DNA from 3 places in the Priestia sp. USM5 genome. Region 3 is predicted to be linked to each of the others. Evidence: predicted binding sites of a transcription regulator. Region 3 holds the regulator's gene; each other region holds the start of a gene.
What was found. Region 3 encodes Rex, which represses fermentation and respiration genes when NADH is low (regulators of the CRP and FNR family bind a similar motif). Its sites were predicted from a motif close to TTGTGAAATATTTCACAA; they were not measured.
Positions count from the first base shown of each region.

Region 1 (4,290 bases), 2.3 Mb from region 3:
GTACTTGGAGGCTTGTTTGGTGCAGGTGCAGTAGCGATTCCAATTGCCATCACAGGAATCGTGGTGAACGCGATTTTAGATCCGTTGGCAACGATTTTGGGAACCGTTGGCCAAAGGGGACGAAAAGAAGGGGAAGAGAAAACAAGTTTATTCAAAGTAACGGTTCATTCTATTTTGCATGGTCTATCTGAGCCTTTGGCATGCGTCCCGTTAATTGGAGTGATTTTAACGCTTTGCGGCTTTCAGTCACCTAAACTGTTACAGGATATGCTTGATCAAATTGGAAGTATCACATCCGGAGCAGCTTTGTTTGCGGTAGGAGTAACGATTGGAATTGGAAAAATTAACTTCAGTAAAGGCGCGCTCGGGATCGCTGTCTTAAAAGTAGCAGTTCAACCGATCGTTATGCTTGGAATTGCAGTATGGATAGGGTTGTCTTCAGATGAAGTGACAAAAGCTATTTTACTGGTAGCTTTTCCTGGATCTGCTGTAGCTGCGATGATTGCCTTGCGGTTTGAAAGCATGGAAAACGAAACGGCCTCTGCTTTTGTTATTAGTGCTATTTTATCGCTGGTTACGCTGCCGCTTCTTATTTCTTGGCTTATGTAAATAAAAAAAAACGAAAGAGGAATTTCCCTCTTTCGTTTTAAGACGGATTAATAAGCTAATGCGAATAATCCTTTGATATGAGATAAGTAACGAACGTTACTTGCTTCTTTCATAAGTGATGCTGGTAAACCTTTTAATTGCGTTTTGTTTCCGCCGATTGTACCAATTGCATCTTTGCGTCCAAGACTTCCTAGTGTACCAGAGAAGACAGGAACGAATGATTCCATTGCTCCGCCGCGAATAGCTACTGCTAAGTTCACGCCTACAACTTCACCCATTTGCCAAGCTAATTGAGCAGTAGGTGGGTAAGGGCGACCTTCTGGACCCATTACAACCGCTGAGTCACCAGCAAGGAATACATCTTTATGAGATGTAGATTGTAAGAATTCATTTACAAGTGCACGACCGCGGTTTACTTCGATACCTGAGTTAGCAACTACAGAGTTACCTTGAACTCCGCCAGTCCATACCATTGTTTTTGTTTCAATTTTGCTGCCGTCTTTAAGTTCAACAGTTGTAGCATCCATTTTTGTTACAGGTGTACCAGTAACAAATGTAACGCCACGTTTTGTTAAGCTTGATTGAGCACGCTCTACTAATTCAGCAGGGAAGCCTGGAAGAACTGTAGGAGCTGCTTCTACACAGTATAGAGAAATTTCTTTTGGATCCACACCGTGTTTTAGGCATAGGCTTGGCATTAAGTCAGCGTATTCACCAACAAGTTCGATACCTGTTAATCCGCCACCGCCAACTACGATTGTACCGTCAGCTTTATTTTTTGTTTTGCTGTATTCAGCGATACAAGCTTCTACGTGTGCACGTAAACGGTTTGCATCATTTACTGATTTAAGAACGAAGCTGTGCTCTTCTAAACCAGGGATACCGAAGTAAGCAGTTTCACTACCTAAAGCTGTAACAAGGTAGTCGTAGCTTAATTTTGTACCATCTTCAAGAGATACTTCACGTTGATCTGGTGAAATTTCTTTTACCGTTGCAATTTTTAAATCAACGTTGTAGTTTTTAAGTAATTTATCAAGTGGTAAAGCTACCGCTTGTTCAGAAACGCCGCCTACAGCTAGACGGTGTAATTCTGTAATGATTTGGTGAGTAGCAAAACGGTTCACTACTGTAATTTTTGCTTCATCCGCACTTAGGTGTTGGCGAGCTGTCATTGCAGTTAATAAACCACCGTAACCGCCGCCTAAAATTAAAATATGTTTTGACATAGTCGATCCTCCGTCCACACTTTTTAATGAAAATTATTTTTGTTTTTCGTTTGTAATGTCTAAATACGCTTGTGCAAAGCGGAATAGTTTTTGAGCTTGTGGATCTTTAAGCATGCGTAATAAACCGAATAAACCGATTGAATTAGAAGCATTTGCTTCTGCACGATCGTTTGCTTCGATTGCAGTAGCTGCAAGACCTTTTACTGTTCCTTCTACTGGCTCGATAAATTCTTTTACTCCACCAAGTAGATCTTCTTTTAATACGTCGTCAGTTAATAATGATTGCGCAACGTCGTAAGTTTTTGTAAGCACCGTTACCATTTCAGATAATTTTGGTAAATTATCTACAAGAACAGTAAGAGCTTCTTGTACTTCAGGCTTTAACAATTGATCTAACACATCCGCTTGACCTTTGTTAACCGCCGCTTCTGTTTGTACAGCAGCATTTTCCTCTGCAGCTGATTTTTGAATAGTTGATTGAGACATGAAAAGTCCTCCTTTGCTGGATACTGTTGCATATGTAGTTCCTAGTTATCTGCTAGACTTTCAAACTACATTGTGAAGTTGTGAAATCTTGCACATAATTCTATTTTAATTTTAATACGAGATAAAATCAACTCATTTCGTTGAAAAAATAAGTGAAGAACCTCGTAACCCTTTGTTTAATAAAAGTTTATAAAAAATAAAGCGAATAATTGCCTAGGTAAATAAAATTAAAATAGGGAACTAACATAATTCCTCTTCCTACGATAAAACAAATAACGTCATATTTCAACACATACGAACTTAATATTCTATAAGTAGTAAAAAGATAGGGCGCATTTACTATTTAAAGAGTTTTCAAAAAATTACATTGACTTACTATAGTGTTCTACATATAATCTAAATATAACATCTTATGTAAGGAGATATAACATGGTTATAGTGGATGAACTTTATCATAATGTGGTCATTACATTGCCTCAATTAAAATTAATTGAATTTATAATGAAGTTAAAAGAAGCTAAAGCACAAGAAATAGAAGATATAAAAGCGAAAATTAGTAAATACGAAGAGAAGAAACGTGCTGAAGAAGCTTGGTACCAATCACTATCACCGTTTCGTAAATTTTTTACCGGGCGTCCTTTAAGTCAGCATCAAGCGGTCGAGTATATGGTATACGTAAAGGAACGCTTTAAAAAAATTGATCACCTTAAAGCACAAATGCGAGAACTTCATGAAGTTCTTGAATTAATAAAAGCGGAAAATGAAGAAACAAGTGAAATTACGCTTTCGCCTGCTATTGTACAAGAAATAAAACGACTAAAAAGCAGTGGAGGCGTTGGGATATGAGTGTTAATGAACTAAGTTTAGGTATAAATACGACGTGGGTTGTATTAACAGCGGCGATGATTTTGCTAATGGAAGGCGGCTTTGCCTTGCTAGAGGCAGGTTTTGTCCGATATAAAAATAGCGTCAATATTATTATGAAAGTATTCGCTGATATTACAATAGGAACGCTTTGTTTCTATTTAATTGGGTTTGGATTAATGTACGGAGATGATTTAGGCGGAATCGTCGGTAAAAGCGGTTTTGCGCTCTCAGGTAATTTATCGCACCTTGACATTCCAATTGGGCTTGAAACATTTTGGCTGTTTCAATGTGCGTTTGTTATTGCGGTCATTTCTATCGTTTCTGGAGCGGTGGCAGAACGAATTAATTTCCGCGCATACCTTTTATATGCGATTTTAATGACTACATTTATTTATCCTATAGCCGGCCACTGGATTTGGGGAGGCGGATGGATTAGTAAGCTAGGAATGCTTGATTTTGCCGGTTCGGCAGTTATCCATGCTCTTGGCGGTTTTTCAGCTTTAGCAGCTGCAATAATGATTGGACCGAGAAAAGGGAAGTTCACGAAAAATGGAATTAGTTCTGTTTCTCTTCCAAGCAATTTGCCGCTTGCATCAGTTGGTGCTTTTTTATTATGGTTTGGATGGTTCGGGTTTAATGCAGGAAGTACGCTAAGTGCCACTGACGTTAGAATTGGTCACATTGCTATTGTCACAATGTTATCAGCAGCAGCAGGCGGAGCAGCTACTTTATTTTATACTTTATTTCGCTACAACCGTTCAGATGCACCTTCTGTAATAAATGGATCGCTTGCCGGACTGGTTGGCATTACGGCCGGGTGCGCTTTTGTTAACACACCATCTGCTATTTTTATTGGAGCTGTATCTGGCTTATTAATGATGGCAGCTACAAACTGGCTCGAAGCACGTCAAATCGACGATCCTGTAGGAGCTTTTCCTGTACACGCTGCTTCGGGAATATGGGGCACGTTGGCTGTGGGCTTGTTTTCTACAGACGGCGGTGTGTTTACAGGAGGGGGCTGGACGTTATTAGGTGTTCAACTTCTCGGATTAATTGCTCTATGCGCTTGGGGATTTGTTACGACGTGGATAGGGTTAAAGGT
Region 1 is NZ_JBSGKN010000001.1:2,071,338-2,075,627, forward strand. It holds gene ACWATA_RS11305 (AEC family transporter) at 1-609, shown strand, start outside; gene ACWATA_RS11310 (NAD(P)/FAD-dependent oxidoreductase) at 657-1,835, opposite strand; gene ACWATA_RS11315 (DUF1641 domain-containing protein) at 1,869-2,321, opposite strand; gene ACWATA_RS11320 (hypothetical protein) at 2,751-3,167, shown strand; gene ACWATA_RS11325 (ammonium transporter) at 3,164-4,290, shown strand, end outside.
Region 1: the regulator Rex is predicted to act here: its motif matches at 2,400-2,417, upstream of ACWATA_RS11315 (DUF1641 domain-containing protein).

Region 2 (4,290 bases), on a different contig from region 3:
TTTGAAGTAACGCAAGTAGGATAAGGAACATCACTAATTGGAAAAGAATATCTCCACCATTAATGCCTGCTGCTCCTAACACAAACATGTTCGACACGGCCATGTTCACTCCCTTCAGAGACTCCACATATATAATTTACTTCTTAAAGACATAAAGTAATGGCGAAGGTTCTTTTGAATGATCTTCGCCACATGTAACACATTATTATTTACCTTGTACCATGAATGCAATAACTACGGCGATAATTGGAAGCGCCTCAACTAAGGCAACCCCAACGAACATCATTGAAGTTAATGTACCACGTGCTTCTGGTTGGCGAGCTGTGCCTTCAATCGTCTTAGAAACGATAAGACCGTTACCAATACCAGCACCTAGTGCCGCTAAACCAATCGCAATTGCAGATGCTATTAAACCCATTTTATAAAGTCCTCCCTTAATATATATGATTTTGTTTAACTAAGTTTTGTTTTGTCCAAATTGGGTATTACTTGAACAAAGCTTTATAAATTAATGGTCGCTACTCACTTTGTGAGATAAATAAACCATCGTTAACATTGTGAAAATGAAGGCCTGAATTGCGCCTACAAAAATACTGAATCCTTGCCATAAAAGCATTGGGATAGCAGCTCCAATTGTACCTAGGAAGCCTGTTGTTGCTAAACCAGCTAGCAAGCTTAACAAAATTTCCCCAGCATAAATATTACCGTAAAGACGAAGGCCAAGCGTTAACGTATTGGCAAACTCCTCGATAATCTTAAGCGGGAATAAAAATGCCATTGGCTTGAAGTAATCTTTCGTGTATGCAGAGAAACCTCGCATTTTAATACCATAATAATGTGATAGTACAACTACCATAACGGCTAACGTCAGCGTAATTGCTGGATCAGCGGTTGGCGATTTCCACCATAAGTTATGGTCAATCACGATGGCGAATGGAAGACCCAACATATTTGACACAAAAATGTACATAAGTAAAGTTACACCTAGCGTCAAAAAGCGGCCACCTGTTTTCCAATCCATATTGCTATTAACGAGTCCTTTAACAAAATCTAAGACCCATTCAATAAAGTTTTGTGCACCGCTTGGCTTCATAGCAAGAGTACGAGTACATAAAACTGCAATTAAGAATACAATAACAGAAGCTACGGTAACCATAAGCAAGTTACTTTGACTAAAAGTAAGGCCTAGAAACTCTATAGTTGGTGATTCATGACCCAACTGTGTTCACCTCTCTTTCTATCTTCTACGCATATTTTGAACAACTAAATCTATGATAATGACAACATAATACGTCATTAATCCCACAACTACACTAATAATATGAAAGGTTTTTGGATAAGAGATGGTAATCACAACTGCGAGAGCAGCTGTTGCAAATCTTACAACAGTCCCAATTGAACGGGGCTTTTTCCCCTCATCCAACGCCTGTCCAAACTGCTCAAACTTTCTTACTAAGTTCCACAAATTATACAAACTCAGGGCGGTTCCTAAAATTAAACCTGCAAAAACAGCCTTATAACTTGTAAATCCCCAGCCGAGAACGTATAATGCTAACAAATACAATATGTATGAACGAAGTCTTGGAAAAACGTGCTGCAAATCCTGCATGAATTATTAATCTCCTGAAAAAAAATGGTGGACTGTCCGCAGCATCATAAAAACACCTGCTGCTAGCCCTGAAAGAAGGCCTAAAATCAAAAATAGTGGTTCGGTGTCAAGCCATTGATCAGCCCATCTTCCAGAGAATAAGCCAATTAAGACTGAACCTGCTAACTGTGATAGAATGATTGACACTAATGCCATCGCTTGCAAAGGATGACGGTTGCGATCTTTCATAAGCTCATACCCCTTTTGCAAAATTTTCTTTTTTCCGAATTCTCTATCGTTTTCATAGCTCAATATATGATAGAAAGGCAAAAAAATTGCTAAAAAAGGTAAAAACAGCTAATAAAATACGCAGAAATATCAACGGTTTTCACAGGTTGAAAACCTTATCATTTATATTCCCTGTAAGCATACAATAGCGTATATTTAATGTCAATGTGTTTAAGCTAAAAACTTCACAATCTCTTCTTATTGTTCACATTTCTGCCACACATAAAACCTCTTCAAATGAAAACATTTAAAGAGGTTCATTCAATCGTTATTGTACTGTGTACAACCTGCTCTTGTCTATGCTTTTTCACAAATGCAAATATTTGGTACACTCCTGGTACAAGCGATTCATCAATCGTTATTTTTCGTTTTCTCATGCCTCTTTCTACATCCACGTCAACATCTAAATACGATACAAACTGTAAAGACTGCTTATCAAAAAGAGCGACGCCTAACTGATCTGCTCCTTCAGGCAAAAACAGTTCATAGCTATACGTATTTTTCTCTTTTTCCGCTGCTACTTGCAATCCCATGACACGAGGATAATCTGGAATGCTAATCATGTACATATAGGGAAGCGAAAATGTTTCACGTGAATCATTTATTTCCAAATATCCGTCATATATACCTTTATTTTTAAAACGGGGCTGCACCGATAAAGTAACAGCTATCTCTTTTGTCTGACGGGGTGGCACCGTGACGGGTAATGGAACATCCCAGTTCACTCCTTCATCCCTTTTTGGAACGTTTAAGCGATACGTTTTTGCTTTATCAGACTGGTTATCAATTTTAAAAGATAAAACTTTCTTTGATGGACGCGTAAAAATACCAAAAGATAAAGAAGATGGATAAAACAAAGATTCTGCTGTGACGGCTTTTGCTATTTGAATTCTTCCCGCTCCTTGTTCATATACGCGATACGTTTGACCGTTTAGCTGCTGCATTACTTTACTGGTGTTCATCAATGAAGCTTTGACTTGTTCAGGAGACCAGTTCGGGTGAGCTTGTAAAATCAGCGCACACGCTCCAGCTACATGGGGCGCAGCCATACTTGTGCCATGCATGCGTTCATATCCTCCAGGAACTGTACTATTAATGAAGTAACCTGGTGCGACGACGTCTGGTTTGATTCCCCAAGTAGTCGTTACAGGCCCTCTTGAACTGAAAGATGTGAGCAAGTCTTGCACCACTTGCTGCCCAGTGCGTAAGTACGGTTGTTGAGACTGAATGTGTTGGCTAATGGTGTCACCGCTTTTTTTACTTACCCATATCACGGGAATATTTACTGACTCTTTTAGTTTACTGACTATGCTTTTTTCTGTCGGGCTATATAAAATAACCGCTTTTGCTCCCGCCTGTTCAGCTTGTTTAATCTTTTTTTGAACCGCATTTCCTTCTGCTTTTAGCAAAATGACGTTACCCGACGCATGCTTTTGCTCTTTGGAATCTTCTTCATTTATTACACGCAGCGTTTGATTAAATGTCCATGGACGAGACCCTTCTACTGGCGCCATCATAATTTTTTCTTTGTTAAATCCAATTGTTAGAAATTGAACTGTTGTCGGAGAAACAGAAGCGCCAACGGAAATAGCTTTTCCCGCTGTACCCGGAGAGCCCACCGTCCATAAACCTGGACCTGAATTGCCGCTAGATGTAACCGTTACAATTCCTTTTTCAACAGCTCGATCTAACGCTAAGCTTGTTGGTAAATCAGGGCCATTCACATCATTTCCTAATGATAAATTAATAATATCTACATCATCTTGAATTGCTTTTTCAATAGCTAGAATAACACTTTCAGACGTTCCAGCTCCTCCAGGTCCAAGAGCTCGGTATGCATAGATTTCCGCTTGGGGTGCTACGCCTGTAATATTCCCATTCGCTGCAATAATACCAGCTACATGAGTACCGTGCAGAGTCGGTTCTCCTTGCTCACGAGTGGTTTCCATCGGCTCATAATCTTCATCTATTACATCGTAACCCCCTCTGTAGGTTTGTTTTAAATCAGGATGAGAATAATCAACCCCCGTATCGATAACGCCTACTTTGATCCCTTTTCCTGTTAAGCGCTGATTGTGAGTATCAAACAAGCCTCTTACCTGTTCTGAGCCAATGAACGTTACGCTATTTTCTTCTGTAACCTGATAGTTTTTAATAGAATGTGAACTAATAATAGATGGATTCTGAGATAGTTTTTCCAAATCCGAGATGGAGCCGTTTAATGAAAGTCCTGTAAACACCGTGTGAAATTCGCTCTTAATCTTTATATTAGGATAATTTTTTTGTAGCTGACTTTTAAATTTCGTGAATTTTTCTTTTTTAATCATCACAATGATTGATTTTTCCTGATGATTCATTTCTTGTTTTATAGAAGGAAATGTCGGATTGAGCGACATTTGCCCTCCCCCACTCCC
Region 2 is NZ_JBSGKN010000002.1:91,258-95,547, reverse strand. It holds gene ACWATA_RS24835 (F0F1 ATP synthase subunit B) at 1-103, opposite strand, end outside; gene atpE (F0F1 ATP synthase subunit C) at 206-418, opposite strand; gene atpB (F0F1 ATP synthase subunit A) at 509-1,219, opposite strand; gene ACWATA_RS24820 (ATP synthase subunit I) at 1,238-1,609, opposite strand; gene ACWATA_RS24815 (AtpZ/AtpI family protein) at 1,616-1,837, opposite strand; gene ACWATA_RS24810 (S8 family serine peptidase) at 2,134-4,290, opposite strand, start outside.
Region 2: the regulator Rex is predicted to act here: its motif matches at 2,050-2,067, upstream of ACWATA_RS24815 (AtpZ/AtpI family protein).

Region 3 (4,290 bases):
TAATTCTTCCCACTCTTCCATTAATGTGGATAACTGTGAAGAAATTTTTTCATTTTCACCGTTTAATCTTGATACTTCTTCGTGATTTTGATAAATTTCAGGGTCACAAAGAAGTTCTTCATTCGCCGCTTGGGCGGCTTCTAATTTGTTTACTTCAGTTTCAATTTCTTCAATGCGGCGCGTTCGCTGTCTCATCAATTTCTTTTGTTCTTTATCTTGTTTATAGGACTGTTTATCTACTTTTACCGTACGTTCTTCGTTTGCTTTTATATTTTCTAATTCTTTGATTTCCTCTATTTCTGCTTTCTTTTCTACATAATAGTCATAATCTCCAAGAAATTCTTCTACTCCTTCAGGAGATAGCTCTGCTATTTTATTGGCAATACGATTAATAAAATAACGGTCATGTGAAACAAATAATAGAGTCCCTGGGTAATCAATTAACGCATTCTCGAGTACTTGTTTGCTATCTAAATCAAGATGGTTAGTAGGTTCATCCAAAATTAAGAAGTTAGCTTTTTGAAGCATAAGCTTCGCAAGAGCCAAACGTGCTTTTTCACCACCGCTGAGCGTGGAAACGATTTTCAGTACATCATCACCTGAAAACAGAAAATTTCCAAGCGCTGTACGGATTTCTTTTTCAGGTTTGGCTGGGTAGTCATCCCAAAGTTCATTTAAAACGGTTTTATTAGACGTTAAATTGGCTTGCTCTTGGTCGTAATAACCAACCATTACATTTGAGCCAAAGGAAATGGTCCCAGTCTTGAAGCTGAGTTTATCCACAATGCCTTTTAATAAAGTTGATTTCCCCACGCCATTAGGACCAACCAACGCAAGGCTTTCCCCTTTTTTAATGCGAAGGTTTGCCTCTTGGACGACATAGTTGTGTTCATCATATCCGATAGACACATCTTCCAGATTTAAGACTTCATTTCCGCTTTGACGTTCAATTTCAAACGAAAAACTAGCTGATTTTTCGCCTTCGTTAGGTCGATTTATTAACTCCATTCGATCGAGCTGTTTACGTCTGCTTTGCGCACGTTTTGTAGTCGATGCGCGGGCGATGTTTCGCTGAATAAAATCATTCAGCTTTGCGACTTCATCTTGCTGCTTTTCGTACTGACGCAACTCTTTTTCATATCGCTCTGCTTTTTGTACAAGGTATTTAGAGTAGTTGCCCGTGTACTTCACCGTTGTTTTTTGTACGACTTCATACACTTGATTTACGACTTTATCAAGGAAGTAACGATCATGTGAAACGATTAAAATAGCTCCTTCATACCCTTGCAGAAACTGTTCCAGCCATGCTAAAGTTTCAATATCTAAGTGGTTGGTAGGCTCATCCAGAATAAGCAAATCAGGCTTTGTTAAAAGCAGTTTTGCAAGAGCCAGGCGCGTTTTTTGTCCACCGCTTAAGGAGGAAATAGGGGTGCTGTAGTCAAAGTTTGAAAAACGGAAACCGTGAAGAATAGATCGTGTATCCGCTTCATATTGATAGCCGCCTAAATCTTTGAACGTTACTTGAAGCTGATCGTACTCTTTGGTTAGTTTTTCGTATTGAACTGAATCATTAAAAATATCTGGATCGCCCATCTTCGTTTCAAGCGTACGTAATTCTTTTTCCATCTTCTTTAACGGAGCAAAGACAGTCATCATTTCTTCCCATATGGAGAGTGTTGATTCAAGAACTGTATCTTGTCCCATATAATCAATGGAAACACCTTTAGGTTTGATAATCTCTCCGCTGTCATAAGAAAGCTGCTCAGCAATAATTTTTAATAAAGTTGATTTACCAGCACCGTTTCGTCCCACTAGGGCAATGCGGTCTTTTGATTGTACTTCTAACTTTATATTCGATAAAATGGGTTCTGCCCCATAGTATTTTGTAATACCGTTCAATTGTAGAATAATCATTTTTTCACCTCTAGTAGTATATCCATAGTGTATTTTAACATATTTTCAACTACAAGTTCTTCCTACAAGCGTTTGTAATTTGTAGAGGGACAAGGACAAATGATGAAGCGAATGTTTTGATTCATGAAATAAAATGATTTTACCTGCACATTTTATACAGGATACTATGTTAAAATAAGAGATAAGTGCATCTCTGAACTTATATATGATGGATGTAGAAAACCCGTCATGACTAACAAACGAATCCTTTGAAGGGCTAATTACTTCGTTCTAGCTACCGACTTTAAGTAGTGCTGGATAGACAAAAGCCTTCGGGGTGTGAAGCGGAGTATATATAAAACAAGAGAAAAGAGAGAGAATTGGAAGCGCTACCTCAAAGCGGTTGATGCTTTGTGAAAGGTAATGCAATATGACTTGAAAATGTTAGTAATGACATACATGAACTGAGGGGGTACAACGTGAACACTGAACAATTAAAAATACCACAAGCAACGGCTAAACGATTGCCGCTTTATTATCGTTTTTTGAAAAACTTGCATGCTTCTGGTAAACAGCGTGTGTCGTCAGCGGAGTTAAGTGAGGCAGTGAAAGTGGATTCTGCTACTATTCGTCGGGACTTTTCTTACTTTGGAGCATTAGGAAAAAAGGGATACGGCTACAATGTGAATTATTTACTTACATTTTTCCGTAAAACGTTAGACCAAGATGAAGTAACGAAAGTAGCACTGATTGGCGTAGGGAATCTAGGAACGGCCTTTTTAAATTATAATTTTATTAAAAATAATAACACCAAAATTGAGTGCGCTTTTGATGTGATAGAAGATAAAGTCGGTACGAAAGTAGGCGACGTGCCGGTTTATCACCTTGACCAATTGGAAGATTATATGAGTGATGACATCTCAGTAGCGATTTTAACCGTTCCTGCAACTGTTGCTCAGCAAATTACCGATCGTTTAGTGAATTGCGGAATTAAAGGGATTCTAAACTTCACTCCTGCACGCTTAAACGTACCGGATGAGATTCGACTGCATCATATTGATCTTGCTGTAGAATTACAGTCGCTTGTCTATTTTTTGAAAAATTATCCTGTTGAATAAGGTGGACTGTGTTACGATTTCCTTAAGTCTAAATTAATAAGGAGAGTGGGAATATGGGGATTGGAGCAGGCAGTTGGATTATTATTGCGATTGTAGCACTGCTTATTTTTGGACCGAAACGGTTACCGGAGCTAGGAAGATCAGTGGGCCAAACGCTTAGAGAGTTTAAGCATGCCGCTAGCGGTGCATCAGAAGATCGTGAAAAAGATAAACAGCGTCAAGTAGATGACAAAGAGTAAAAGGGTGATCATAGTATGACCGAACAAGAAATGTCAATATATGATCATATAGGAGAGCTGCGAAAACGCATTTTAATTGTTTTATTTTTCTTTGTGATTGCCACAATTGGCGGCTTTTTTATAGCGGATAAGGTTATTGTCTATTTACAGCATGCTGATGAGGCAAAGAATTTAACGATGAATGCATTTCGGTTAACAGATCCAGTTAAGATTTATATGCAATTTGCTGTTATTATCGGCTGTGTACTTGCAGCTCCTGTTGCACTGTATCAACTTTGGGCATTTATTAGTCCTGGTTTATATGAAAAAGAGCGTAAGGTAACGCTTGGATATATTCCTGTTTCCATTTTTCTCTTTATCGGCGGTGTCTCTTTTTCTTATTTTGTGTTGTTTCCATTTGTCGTTGATTTTATGACGCGCGTTTCTGATGAGCTGAATGTAAACCAAGTGATTGGCATTAATGAATACTTTTCTTTTTTAATGCAGCTCACACTGCCTTTTGGCCTGTTGTTTCAGCTTCCTGTCGTCGTTATGTTTTTGACGCGTTTAGGAATTATAACGCCTATGTTTTTATCTCAAATTCGAAAATATGCCTATTTCGTACTGCTAGTTATTGCCGCACTTATTACACCACCGGAATTGCTCTCGCACATGATGGTGACAGTGCCGCTCTTAATTTTGTATGAAATCAGCATCATTATTTCCCGCATTTCGTATCGCAAAGTGTTAAAGGCAAGGGCAGAGCAAGAAAGAGAAGATGTTAGTATGTAAAAAAAACCACTGAAACAGTGGTTTTTTTATTTGGATGAATCATCTTGATTTTTATATTGCTGCTGCAATTTTTTAATTTTGTAGTGCAAGATAAAGATGCGAACCGCAAACCTGAAATCGAATGCGGCTACGAGTGCAAATAAGATTGTGGGGAAATTCCAGACGGTTTCCTGGGCATTTTGAATTGCCAAGTAGGTGAATAAAATCCCCATAATAATATAAATAAACCCTCGTGTTAAAGGGATATTCTTCATAAAAACATGCCTCCA
Region 3 is NZ_JBSGKN010000001.1:4,419,030-4,423,319, reverse strand. It holds gene ACWATA_RS23155 (ABC-F family ATP-binding cassette domain-containing protein) at 1-1,914, opposite strand, end outside; gene ACWATA_RS23150 (redox-sensing transcriptional repressor Rex) at 2,373-3,011, shown strand; gene tatA (twin-arginine translocase TatA/TatE family subunit) at 3,065-3,250, shown strand; gene tatC (twin-arginine translocase subunit TatC) at 3,266-4,021, shown strand; gene ACWATA_RS23135 (YdiK family protein) at 4,048-4,275, opposite strand; gene ACWATA_RS23130 (CPBP family intramembrane glutamic endopeptidase) at 4,272-4,290, opposite strand, start outside.